Regions from separate parts of the Pseudarthrobacter sp. HLT1-7 genome, predicted to be linked through region 3. Evidence: riboswitches for the same ligand, from Rfam matches in the RefSeq annotation. Region 3 holds a riboswitch; each other region holds the start of a gene.
The links. Region 3 has a riboswitch for thiamine pyrophosphate ahead of AC50X6_RS15530 (FAD-dependent oxidoreductase). Riboswitches for the same ligand answer to the same signal wherever they lie in the genome.
Positions count from the first base shown of each region.

Region 1: another riboswitch for thiamine pyrophosphate. It lies ahead of thiC (phosphomethylpyrimidine synthase ThiC); the one in region 3 lies ahead of AC50X6_RS15530 (FAD-dependent oxidoreductase).
Region 2: another riboswitch for thiamine pyrophosphate. It lies ahead of AC50X6_RS08175 (bifunctional hydroxymethylpyrimidine kinase/phosphomethylpyrimidine kinase); the one in region 3 lies ahead of AC50X6_RS15530 (FAD-dependent oxidoreductase).
Region 4: another riboswitch for thiamine pyrophosphate. It lies ahead of AC50X6_RS12570 (ECF transporter S component); the one in region 3 lies ahead of AC50X6_RS15530 (FAD-dependent oxidoreductase).

Region 1 is NZ_JBWZCH010000006.1:26,898-30,086, reverse strand. It holds gene AC50X6_RS07390 (VOC family protein) at 1-868, opposite strand, end outside; gene AC50X6_RS07385 (GNAT family N-acetyltransferase) at 1,108-1,608, opposite strand; TPP riboswitch at 1,685-1,792, shown strand; gene thiC (phosphomethylpyrimidine synthase ThiC) at 1,788-3,189, shown strand, end outside.
Region 2 is NZ_JBWZCH010000006.1:161,778-164,966, reverse strand. It holds gene AC50X6_RS08175 (bifunctional hydroxymethylpyrimidine kinase/phosphomethylpyrimidine kinase) at 1-1,163, opposite strand, end outside; TPP riboswitch at 1,146-1,243, opposite strand; gene AC50X6_RS08170 (Rne/Rng family ribonuclease) at 1,387-3,189, opposite strand, start outside.
Region 3 is NZ_JBWZCH010000018.1:36,518-39,706, forward strand. It holds gene thiS (sulfur carrier protein ThiS) at 1-184, opposite strand, end outside; gene AC50X6_RS15530 (FAD-dependent oxidoreductase) at 181-1,539, opposite strand; TPP riboswitch at 1,533-1,666, opposite strand; gene thiE (thiamine phosphate synthase) at 2,031-2,738, shown strand; gene AC50X6_RS15540 (ferritin-like fold-containing protein) at 2,773-3,189, opposite strand, start outside.
Region 4 is NZ_JBWZCH010000012.1:63,682-66,870, forward strand. It holds gene AC50X6_RS12560 (DUF4235 domain-containing protein) at 1-176, opposite strand, end outside; gene AC50X6_RS12565 (heme-degrading domain-containing protein) at 248-793, opposite strand; TPP riboswitch at 1,266-1,409, shown strand; gene AC50X6_RS12570 (ECF transporter S component) at 1,478-2,125, shown strand; gene AC50X6_RS12575 (ABC transporter ATP-binding protein) at 2,142-3,189, shown strand, end outside.

The sequences.
Region 1 (3,189 bases), on a different contig from region 3:
CGGCCACGCGGATGCGGTTGCGCCACGGGTCCTCAAAACGCAGTTCGGCGCCGGTGTGGTGGGACTCCACTCCCGCGGTCTTGAGGCGGTCGGCGAGGGCGCCCACATCGTCGCCGGCCGGCACCTCGATCAGCACCTCGCCGAGGCCCAGGGTGTCCCGTCGGGGTCCGGCGCCGCGGCTGTTCCAGACGTTCATGGCCATGTGGTGGTGGTAACCGCCGGCCGAGACGAACAGCGCCTGCCCATGCCAGCCCGCCGTCTTTTCGAACCCGAGGGTTCCGACGTAGAAGTCCTGGGCTGACTGGACGTCGCCCACCTGCAGGTGGACGTGGCCGATGCCGGCGTCGGCGTCGCGCTGCCCGGCCACGGATTCCTCGGTGAGGAACTCGTCGAGGTAGCGCTGCGGCGGGAGGGCCAGGCTGTCCATGACCACGTTTCTGCCGTCCCAGGACCACGCATCGCGGGGACGGTCCCAGTACAGCTCGATCCCGTTTCCTTCGGGATCGGTGAAATAGAAGGCCTCGCTCACGAGGTGGTCCGCGCTGCCGGTGAAGGACTGGGGCTCATACTGGGCGGCGGTGGCGACAGTCGCGGCCAGAGAAGGTTGGTCCTCGAACAGCAGCGCAGTGTGGAAGAGGCCGGCTTCGCCGCGGGACGGGACGCTGAGCCCGGGCGCCGGGGCGAGGTGGACCAGCGGCTTCTGCCGACGTCCGAGGTACAGTCCGCCGTCCTGCTCGGCCACGATGTCCAGGCCGAGGGCGCGCTGGTAGTAGTCCGTCATGAGCAACAGGTCGCCGACCTTGAGCATCACGGTGCCCATGGTGAGTTCGGCGGGAAGAAGATCCCGGGTGCTGGCTGCTGCAGTCATGTGATCGCTCCGGTGCTTAGGCGGCCATCGACCTTCGATGACCTGTTCACTAGGATAATTACTTGAAGCTTCAATTTATTCCTGTGCCCGCCTCTGTTCCTGGCGGACCGGTTTTCCGCGCAGCACGCTGTGCTTGAGCTCGTGCAGCGTGGCCAGGCTGCTGCGGGGCCGCCGGGGCGGCGTCCGAGGAGGGTTCCGGCGTTCCGATCCGTGACGGCCTGCTGGTCATGGCCTGAAGCTTAAAGCCATATCCGCATCGCGATCCGCCGGCCCAGGGCATCCAGCCCCAGCTTCGCCTCGCGGGCACGCAGTGCCGCCAGCGCCTTCCCTGGCTCGGCAACTTCCTCGAAGCCGCAGCTCGCGTAAAACGGAGCGTTGAACGGAACGTCCGCAAAAGTACAAAGCGACATCGACTCATAGCCACGGCCCCTCGCCGCGTCGATGGCCGCCTCAACAAGGGACCGTCCGATCCCGCGCCCGGCAAAGTCGGGATACACCGAAAGTTGTTCCAGGTGCGCCTGGCCGCCGACTTCGTCAACGCGGGCGAAACCCACGGGCGGGTTTCCGGCGACCAGCATAAAAAGCGGCTCAATCGGCGTCGCCAGCTCCGGGGCCGGAAGCACGTGGTGCGCTAACTCCGATGCGAGGAGACGGTCGGCCGCTGCCTCGAGAACCGGCAGCGCCGCGAGGTCTTCCGGCGTCGCCGTCCTGACGCGGGGCACGGCCCTGGGTTGAGTCACGATGCCACGCTAGCACCGCGGCCTCCCTCGGCGCCGTCACACGCGGCCGGGCGCCGAAGCCCTGTGATAGCTTCGTCTACGACCACACGGGTGCCCTTGCAGGGGCTGAGATCGGGCTGAAGCAGCTTGCGACCGTTGAACCTGTCCGGGTAATGCCGGCGAAGGAAGTGAGTATTTCCGTGAATACGCAATTGACACAGCACAGCCACGTCCAAAATCAGCCAGGCCAATGTCAGCCCACGGCCCCCACCCAGTCGCTGAAATCCCGCTCTCTGGCGTTTACCACGGATGACGAGCACGGCATCCGCGTCCCGGTGACGGAAATCAAGCTGGCGGATTCACCGGGCGGCGTAGCGAATCCGCCGTTCCGGGTGTACCGCACCGCCGGTCCCGGGAGCGATCCGGTCCGGGGGCTGGAGCCGTTCCGCGGCCCCTGGATCGAGGCCAGGGCGGACACCGGACCCTACACCGGCCGGGAACGGACCCTGCTCGACGACGGAAAGTCGGCCGTGCGCCGGGGCGCCGCGTCGGCCGAGTGGCAGGGCACGCGCCCGGTCCCGCGCCGCGCCGTCGACGGCCGGACGGTGACCCAGATGCACTACGCCCGCAACGGCGTCGTCACGCCTGAGATGCGGTTCGTCGCGCTGCGCGAGAACTGCGACGTCGAACTGGTCCGCTCCGAACTGGCGGCGGGGCGCGCCATCATTCCCAGCAACGTCAACCATCCCGAATCCGAGCCGATGATCATCGGCAAAGCCTTCCTGGTGAAGATCAACGCCAACATCGGCAACTCGGCCGTGACCAGCTCCATCGCGGAGGAAGTCGACAAGCTCCAGTGGGCCACGCAGTGGGGCGCGGACACTGTGATGGATCTTTCCACCGGCGACGACATCCACACCACCCGGGAATGGATCATCCGCAACTCTCCCGTACCCATCGGCACGGTGCCGATCTACCAGGCGCTGGAGAAGGTCAACGGCGAGGCCAATGCCCTCACATGGGAGATCTTCCGGGACACCGTGATCGAACAGTGCGAGCAGGGGGTGGACTACATGACCATCCACGCCGGGGTGTTGCTGCGCTATGTGCCGCTGACGGCCAACCGGGTCACCGGAATTGTCTCCCGCGGCGGCGCGATCATGGCGGGCTGGTGCCTGGCCCACCACCAGGAGAACTTCCTCTACACCCACTTCGGTGAGCTGTGCGAAATCTTTGCCCGCTATGATGTCGCGTTTTCGCTCGGGGACGGGCTGCGGCCGGGGGCGACGGCGGACGCGAACGATGCTGCCCAGTTCGCCGAGCTGGACACCCTGGCCGAACTCACGCAACGTGCCTGGGAGTATGACGTGCAGGTCATGGTGGAGGGCCCCGGACACGTACCGCTACACCTCGTCCGGGAAAACGTGGAACGCCAGCAGGAACTCTGCAAGGGCGCCCCCTTCTACACGCTGGGGCCGTTGGTCACCGACATCGCGCCGGGCTACGACCACATCACCTCGGCGATCGGGGCCACGGAGATTGCCCGCTACGGCACCGCGATGCTTTGCTACGTGACACCCAAGGAACACCTCGGACTGCCCA
Region 2 (3,189 bases), on a different contig from region 3:
GCCAGCACGCGGGAGTAGCCGTTGAGGTACCGGGCGTCCTGCGCCAGGTAGTAGGCGAAGTCTTTCTCCGGCAGCGTGCCGTCGGCCAGCGCCTTGATGAACTCCAGCCCGTAGATCGCCTCAAGGTCCGCGGCGGCGCTGTCCCGGAGGGCGGCGGCGAACTCGCCCTCCGCGGGCGCGTGGTGCCGCGGGCCGGCATGGTGCTGGGTCAGATGCTGCACGTGGTGGAAATGGTGGACCGGGCCGTTCCCGGTTCCGACGCCGAGACGCTCCGAATCGCGCAGCGCACCCGCCAGCCACGGTTTGACCTCGCGGAGCGCCGCCTCCCAGTCCCCCACACGGACCTGCACGGTGGCGATCGCCGAGGACAGCGAGCAGCCTGTGCCGTGGCTGTTGCGGGTGGGCACCCTCTCCCCCGGCACCACCACGACGTCCTGGCGCAGCAGTCCGCCGGTGTTGACGAGCGCATCGGGGCAGCCGCCGTCGACGCTATCGTCCCCCGGGCCGGCGACGGCGCCGGCACCACTGTCGAGGTGGCCACCTTTCACAAGGACCGTGGTGCCGGCCAGGGCGGCGAGCCGCTTGCCCTGGTCCAGGGCCTCGTCCCAGTCCGCGGCGACGGGTTCCCTGAGCAGAATCGCCAGTTCCGCAAGGTTGGGCGTGATGAGGTCCGCGTAGGGGAGCAGCTCGTGCAGGGCCGCCTCGGCCGACTCCTGCAAAAGCCGGTCTCCGCTCGTAGCCACCATCACCGGGTCAAGGACAACGACGCCGGGCCTTGTCTTTTCGAGCCAGCCGCGGACGGCGTCGATCACGTCGGCGTCCCCCAGCATGCCGATCTTGACGGCGTCGATACTGATATCCGCGCTGATCGCGTCCAGCTGAGCGGTCAGGAACGCCGCCGGCGGGACGTGGACGGCGCTGACGCCCCGGGTGTTCTGGGCGGTCAGGGCCGTGATCGCCGCCATGCCGTAGCCGCCGTGCGCCGCAATGCTCTTCAGATCGGCCTGGATGCCTGCCCCGCCGGAGGGGTCCGAGCCGGCGATGGCGAGCACGCGCGGGATCCTGGGCTCGGCGGTGCGCGGGGCGTGCGGCAGAAGTGCGGCCGCAAAAGTCGATACTTCTAAAGTGGGGACTGCAAAGGCGGATGAAGCCAAGAGAGACATCCCTTCGCCGGTGCTAACCGGACAGGTTCAACGGGTCTGGATCTCAGCCGGCTCGATGCGCGGCACCCCGTGTCAGTGCTTCAGCCTAGCCGTACCGCCCAACGAAGTCGCGTTAACGAAGTCGCGGGTGCTGCCCGGACCCTGCGCATCGCTACGCCGGGTCCGGACCGCACCCGCGACTTGCTGAACTGCTGCTCTACTGAAGTGCTGCCGTGTTGGGCTGTTACAGCTCCGACGCCGGTACGCCGACGCCGAGGATGATCGGCTGGTTCGCGGCCGGCTTCACTGCTGCCGGTGCGGCGGCGGGAGCCTTGGCCTCGTGCACTTCACCTGCTGCGGGCTGCGTGGCGGTCCCGCGGTGCTCCGCGGCCTCACGGTGTTCAACGGACGTCGCGTTGGCTGCACCCTGGGCACGGCTGGCGCTCCGGTTGCGGCGGCCGCGGCGGGCGCGGGAGGTGCCGGCCTCGGCTTCGGCCTCGGTCTGGGAACCGGGCCCCTGGACACGTCCCGGTCCGGTGCCGCCGGCGCGGGCCGGAGCCGCCGCAGCTGTCCGGCCTGTGGCCGGCTTGCTGTCGTCGGTTTCGCCCAGTTGGGCGAAGGCTTCGGTCAGCAGGTCCAGGGTCAGGGCCGTTGCCGGGGACTCGTCCGCGTGCTCGACGAACGGCAGCGCGACTTGCTCGCCGCCGAAGGTCAGCACGGCAGCGGGCCGTCCGGCAGCTTCCTCCGTGGCGGCGAACTGCGCGACGGCGTCGACGGCGGCCCGACGCGCCTCGGCGTCGGCCTGGCGGGTTCCGGCGTCGGCGTCCCCGTCGTGCAGGTGCGCGGCGTGCGCCGCTGCGGCAATATTCGCCAGGGCGGCGCGGGTTGTCTCGGCCTTGGCGTGGCGCTCGGCCTCGGTGGGCTCGGCGTGGACTGGTGCCTGGGCGGACTGGTCCTCCGCGCCCTGGCCGCCCCGGCCGCGGCGGCGGCCTTTGCGCTCGGTCCGTGCCGCGGGCTGGCTCTCGGTCCGCGGGACGTAGTGCTCGGCAGCAACCGTGTTGGCCCGGCGGTGCTCCACCGGCTCGTCGTGGGTGACAATGCCGCGGCCATCGCAGGTTTCGCACTGTTCGCCGAAGACTTCCAGCAGCCCGGTGCCCATCCGCTTGCGCGTCATCTGCACGAGCCCCAGCGAGGTCACCTCCGCCACCTGGTGCTTGGTCCGGTCACGGCCCAGGCACTCCACCATGCGGCGCAGCACGAGGTCGCGGTTGGACTCGAGCACCATGTCGATGAAGTCGATGACGATGATGCCGCCGATGTCGCGGAGCCGGAGCTGCCGGATGACTTCCTCTGCTGCTTCGAGGTTGTTCTTGGTGACGGTTTCCTCCAGGTTGCCGCCGCTGCCGGTGAACTTGCCGGTGTTGACGTCCACCACGGTCATGGCTTCGGTGCGATCGATCACGAGGGACCCGCCGGAGGGCAGGAAGACCTTGCGGTCCAGTGCCTTGTGGATCTGCTCGTCGATGCGCCAGGCTGCGAAGATATCCGCGTCCTTGGTCCACTTCTCGAGCCGGCCCACGAGGTCCGGAGCCACATACGTGACGTAGGCCTCGATGGTGTCCCAGGCTTCCTCGCCGGAGACAATCAGCTTGGAGAAGTCCTCGTTGAAGACGTCCCGGACCACCTTGATGGTCAGGTCCGGTTCGCCGTAGAGCAGTTCAGGGGCGAGCATCTTGGTCGACGTCGACTGGCTCTCGATCCCTTCCCACTGCGCACGGAGGCGGTTGATGTCGTGCGTGAGCTCTTCCTCGGACGCGCCCTCGGCCGCGGTGCGGACAATGACGCCCGCATCTTCCGGCAGGCGGTCCTTGAGGATCCGCTTGAGGCGGTTGCGTTCGACGTCGGGCAGCTTGCGGGAGATACCGGTCATGGAACCGCCGGGCACGTACACGAGGTAGCGGCCGGGCAGTGAGATCTGGCTCGTGAGCCGGGCGCCCTTGTGGCCCACCGGATCCTTGGTGACCTGGACGAGGACGGAGTCGCCGGA
Region 3 (3,189 bases):
CGGTGCCGTGCCACTGGCTGCGGGGCACCACCTCGGCGTTGCGGGCCACCGCTACACCGAGCTTCCTGCCGTCCGCGGACTGGCCGTTCGGGGCCAATTTCCGGCCGGTGACCCGGCTGACCAGGGTGCTGACGGAGGCGCCGTCGGGGAGCTTGTGCTCCGTTCCGTTGAGTCTGATGTTCATACCGTTTCCTTGCTGTGCTCTGGGCGGGTGCGGCTGTCGTGGGGGCGGGTTGTTGGGGAGCCGGCGGAGAACCGGTCGGGCCGGAAGCGCGCCCAGCGCGGGTCCGCGGTGCCGTCCAGCAGCTGCCGGCAGATCTCTGCGGCCGCAGGGGTCAGCAGGATGCCGTGCCGGAAGAATCCGGTGGCGATAATCAGGCCTCCGACGTCCCCGTCGCGGTCCGGGGCCCGGTCCCGCACCCGGCCCAGCAGCGGAGCGTTGTCCGGCGTCCCGGGCCGTGCCCTGGCGGTGGCCTCCAGCAGCTCCAGTTCGGCGACGGCGGGGAGTAATTGTTGCGCGTCCCGCAGCAGCTGGTAGACGCCCCCGGCGGAGACGGCGTCGCCTGCGGAGCCCCCATCGGCGGGAGCGTCCTCACGCTGGGTCGCCCCGATCACCACAGTGCCATCCTCCCGCGGGACGATGTAGACGGGCACCCCGCGGACCAGGCCGCGCACTGTCGAGCCCAGCAGCGGCCGCAGGTGGGCGGGCACCCGGAGCCGGAGGATGTCTCCGTGGACCGGCCGGAGCGGAAGGTTCAGCCCGGCAGGCAGTCCGGCCAGCCCGGCGGCGCCCAGCCCGTTTGCCACAACCGTTTCCCCTGCCCGGACCGTCCCGCCGCCGGCCAAACCGACTCCGCTGACGCGTCCGCCCTCCCAGAGCAGCCCTACGGCGCGGCGGGGAACAGCGGAGTACCGGCTATCTGCCGCCAGCAGCGCCGCGATCCGGGCAAGCAGCCGGCGCGGGTCCACCTGATGGTCGGCGCGGATGTCGAACGCGCAGGAGATCCCCGGGCTGAGCAGCGGTTCGCGTCCGCGCGCCCCGCGGACGGTCAACGGCTCCACGGTCAGTCCGCAGGACTGCTGCACGGTCCGGAGGTCCGTGAGCGCCCGGCGGTCGGCGGCGTCGGCCCCAATGACAAGGGTCGACGTCGTGAGGTAGCCGGTGGCCGTTCCGGTTTTCCAGGTTCCCCCGGGGAGACCGGTTCCCCCGGGGTCCCCAGGGTTCCCGGCGCTGCCGTCGAGTCCGGCGGCGAAGCCAGGCCACAGGCGGGAGGACTCGAGCATGAGTTCCAGGAGGCCTTCCTCCCGGTAGTGGAGTTCGCTCACGGGGGCCAGCATGCCCGCGGCGGCGAAGCTGGCGCCGCTGCCGGGGGCGTCGTCGATCAGGGCGACGGACCGGCCCGATTGCCTCGCGGCCCAGGCGATGCCGTGGCCCACCACGCCGCCGCCGATCACGGCAACGTCGTAAAAATTCCCGGCGGTGGCGTCATGACCGGCGTCGTCAGACACGGGAGCAGCTGAGGCGGATGGTGTGCCCATCAAGGATTCCTTCCCTACGCCGGTACTAGCCGGATCAGGTCAAGCGGTCGGCTCTGACGCCCTCTCAGCCCCTCCGGCGCCGAACGCCAGTGGCGGTCGGTTGCGGCGGGCTCCCGCGGTATGGCCCCAGTTTAGGGGAAGTGGTGGGCATTTTCGTTAGTTCCTCGTAGGTCCGGACGAGGGGCGCGCTGGCCGGGCGCGCTGACGCGTCCGGGCTCATGGACATGCCCCGCGCCGGGTCCAGCGGATGGACATAGTGTCATTTTGCCCAGTCCAAGGTGCGAAGAATGGGCATGTCCCCCGCGGACTGGACACCCGCCCGAAGGGACATGCCCCGCGCCGGGGCCAGCGGATGGACATAGTGTCATTTTGCCCAGTCCAAGGTGCGAAGAATGGGCATGTCCCCCGTTGCCTTCTCCGCCGCGGCACGAAAGGCCCAGGCTCAGCCCAACCCCAGACGAACCAGCGAAAACGACTACTAGTCTGGGAGCATGAGCAAGGATGCCGTCCACACCACCGCCCGCCTGTACCTGTGCACCGACGCCCGCAAGGACCGCGGCGACTTTGCAGCCTTCGTTGATGCCGCCTTTGCCGGCGGCGTCGATATCATCCAGCTGCGCGACAAGTCCATCGAGGCGGCCGAGGAACTGGAGCTCCTGGAGGTGCTGCACCAGGCCGCCCACCGTCATGGCCGGCTCTGGGCGGTCAATGACCGGGCGGACATTGCATCGCTGTCAGGGGCGCCGGTATTCCACATCGGGCAGAAGGACCTCCCGCTTGCGGCGGCCCGGACCTTCCTCGGCGAGGGCGCCGTGATCGGGCTCTCCACGCACAGCCCCGACCAGGTGGACGCCGCAATAGCGGCCTCCACCGGCCGCGGCAGGCCGGACTACTTCTGCGTGGGACCCGTGTGGGCCACCCCCACGAAGCCGGGGCGCGCCGCCGTCGGGCTGGATCTGGTGCGGTACGCCGCGGAGACGATCCGCCGGGCCCGGTCCGGAAACAACGGCACGGACGACGGCACCGCCAACGGAACCATGCCGTGGTTCGCGATCGGCGGCATCGACCTGGGCAATGTGGAGCAGGTAGTGGCGGCCGGCGGCCGCCGGATCGTCGTGGTCCGGGCGATCACCGAGGCCGATGACCCCGCGGACGCCGCCCGCGCCCTGCTCGACGCGCTCGACGCCGCGGAGGCCTGAGCCGGGCCTCTCGGGGAAGAGTCCTGATAAGGACCTAACCGGTCAACCCCAGCTGCTTCATCCGGCTCGAGTGCCCGGCCGCGAGTTCGGCCCTCAGCCCGCGGATCTGTTCCTCTGACTGTTCCGCGTCCACGCCGATCAGGCCGCCGAGGAACGTAAGCCCGGCGCTCACCCGCTGAGCCTGGGTCAGGGCCTCCCCCAACAGCCGCCTCGCCCAAAGTGCCAGCCGCGACGCCAGCCGTGGGTCATCGTCCAGGGCCGCCCTGAGGAGCTCGCGCAGCACCGCCGTCGCCGCTTCATCGGACTGGATCCGCTCCACCAGCTCCCGGGTCGAGCCGTCGACGTGGCGCGACACGGCGCGGTAGAAATCGGCGGAGACCGTGTCGATTACGTAGGCCTTCATCAGCGATTCGAACCAGTCCGCCGGGCGCGTGCGCTCGTGGAAGTGGTC
Region 4 (3,189 bases), on a different contig from region 3:
GCGGAGATCAGCGCGAAGGTCAGGGCCGAACGCAGCGTGGTGGGAATGTCGTCGTCGTGGCCCTTGGGCGGCTTGTTGCCGGTGGACTTCTCCCACACGGTGTCGACGAGTTTGGTGCCGACGAAGCCGGCCAGCAGGCTGATGCCGGTGCCGAGCAGTTTGATGAAAATGTTCATTCTTGGCAACTCCTTGCGGGAGGAAACAGGGCTTCCCCTAGCCTAGCGTTCCCGGCCGGGCGCCGGACACCTTAGCCTGGCGGCGTTGTGTGGCCGAGGATTTCCGACAGGGCTTCCACCACCAGGTCATGGTCCGCTTTCTGCGGCAAGCCAGACACCGTGACCGTGGCAACGGCCCCGGTTCCGCGCACATAGATGGGGAAGGCGCCGCCGTGGGCCGCGAACACCTGCTGGTCGAACCAGGCGCTGTCCTCGATCCTCCCGCCGGCCGCCCGGGCCCGAAGACCCACGAGCAGGGACGGGACTTCGTAGCGTACGGCCGTGCGCTGCTTGGCCCTGATCCAGCGTTCGTTGTCCGGGGTGGCGCCCGCCAGCGCTGCGTGGAAGAGCACCTGCTCACCTTTGGTGATGTCCACGGCGATGGGGTGCGAGCGTTGCCGGCCGAGCTCCACCAGGAGAATCCCGAGGTCCAGGGCATCGTCGTTGCTGAACGACTGGAATTGCAGCTCGTCGATTTCGGCCAGGATCCGGCCGATAAGCGCCGCCAGGGATCCGGGCGGCTGCGGTTCCGCGGAGTCCGGGTCGTAGCCGGTGGAAGACTCTGGTGCGTTGGTCATGTGGTTCAGCCTCCGATAATTCGCCGCCGTTGGCTAGTGGGCATTTTCGTTGATCTGGCCGGACGCAGGTGGTCGTTGGCGGCGCTCCTTCCCGGTTACCTGCCGCCACAGCTCCCATCGGCCCGGGAAAGGCCCGGATTCCCGCGGGCTTGTGGCGCCGGGCGCCGAAGTAACTGGGCAGGAACGTCGCGGCCCGTCGCGTTGGGCTCGTCCGGTCAGGCGTTGGGCGGGTCCGGCGGCGTGGAATCTGGCGTCGCCAAGGGGGACATGCCCATTCTTCGCTCCCGGGCCTGGGCATAGTGACGCTCTGTCCATCCGCTGGCCCCGGCGCGGAGCATGTCCCTGAGCCGTGTCCTCCCAGCCCCAGGGCCAAGCCCCCGACGAACCAACGAAATGGCCACCTGCCCTGCCGGCTCTTCGAATCGGGGCGGCGTGCCGGGTGTAAACTGGGGAACGCCCATCAGGGCGATCTTAAATACGACAGGGGAGCGCCGCCGTCGGGCATCACTGGAGAAATCCAGCGGAACCGCAGGTGGGCGCTGAGAGTGCGGACAGCCGCAGACCCTCGAACCTGATCCGGTTAGTACCGGCGCAAGGGAGTCGAGTTCTCAGAGTGCCCGGCGGGGCGGCGGAAGCCGCGGCCCCGCCGGAGCACCCTCCCCTCCTGTTCCTCAGGAGGACGACATGACTGATACATCTGCAGCGCAAGGTTCTGCCCGCAAGGCACTCACCCGGCCCGGTTACAGCTGGCGAGTGGTGGATATTGTGGTGGCCGCGTTGATCGCGGTGGCCGGCGGCGTGATCTTCTGGGCCTGGTCCCAGGGCGCCAACGTTATTTCCGCACCCGTCAACGCGTTCTACCCGCCGCTGACCGGGCTCTACGCCGGCGGCTGGATGATCCCGGCGGTGCTGGGCATGCTTATCATCCGCAAGCCGGGCGCTGCCCTGTTCTGTGAAACCGTGGCCGCTACCGGCGAGCTCATCATGGGCTCGCAGTATGGAGTCACGGTGCTGATCTCCGGCCTCCTGCAGGGCCTCGGCGCGGAGCTGGTGTTCGCCGCAGTGGTTTACAAGAAGTTCAACCTTCCCGTCTCGCTGCTGGCCGGTGCCGGCGCGGGCCTGTTCTGCGGACTCAACGATTCGTTCCTGCCCTGGGGTTGGAACATTGCCTACGCCGGCGGGGACAAGCTTGCCTACATCATTTTCACCGCCATCTCCGGGGCCCTGATCGCCGGCGGACTGTCCTGGCTCGCCACCCGCGGGCTGGCCAGGACCGGGGTGCTGGGCTCCTTCGCGTCCCGGAAGGCCGCATCGGAACCCGTCTTCTCCTGACGGCAGCACTCGACTGATGACATCCATTGACAGGGTCCGCCCGGCCGCGGTCAGCGCGCGCGGCTGGGGCTGGCGGCACGCCGGAAGAACCCAACCCGCCGTCAACGGCCTGGACCTGGACATCCGGCCCGGGGAACGCGTGCTGCTGCTGGGGCCCTCCGGCGCCGGCAAATCCACGCTGCTCCATGCCCTGGCGGGGGTGCTGGGCGATAGCTCCGCCGGTGCCACAGGGCGTGCCGGCGCCGCTGGCACTGGCGCTGGCGTTGGCCGTGCCGCCGGACGCGCGCCGGCGGACGCCGAGGACCCGGACGAGACCGGCAGCCTCCTGATCGACGGTGCCCCGCCGCGGGCACAGCGCGGCCGGGCCGGGCTGATGCAGCAGGATCCGGAGACCCAGGTGGTGCTCTCGCGCCTCGCCGACGATGTCGCGTTCGGTGCGGAGAACCTGTCCGTGCCCCGGGAGGAGATCTGGCGGAGGGTGGCGGAAGCGCTGGACGACGTCGGGCTGGGCCGGCTGCCGCCGGACCACCCGACGTCGTCGCTCTCCGGCGGGCAGAAGCAGCGCCTGGCGCTCGCCGGCATCCTGGCGATGCGCCCCGGGCTCATCCTGCTCGACGAGCCCACCGCAAACCTGGACCCCGCCGGTGTCCTGGAAGTCCGCGACGCAGTGGGACGCTGCCTCGACAAGACCGGGGCCACCCTGGTGGTGGTGGAGCACCGGGTCTCGATCTGGAAGGACCTCGTGGACCGGATCGTGGTCCTGCAGCCGGGATCAGCCACCGAGGCCGCCGTGCTGATCGACGGGCCGCCGGACCAGGTCCTGGCGCAGGCGCGGGACATGCTCATCGCTGCGGGCGTCTGGGTTCCGGGTTATGTGCCGCAGACCCGGGCACGCAGCACGGCCGTATCCGGCGGCTCCGGGGGCGGCTCCGCGGGGCAGCTGCTGCTCGCCGCCGAGGACCTGGCCGTCTCCCGCGGACGGCCCCGCCGGTCCGGGGTCCGCGGCGGGTTCCGCGCTATCGCGCCGGAACCTGTGCAGTCCGGCATCACGGCCCGGATCCGCG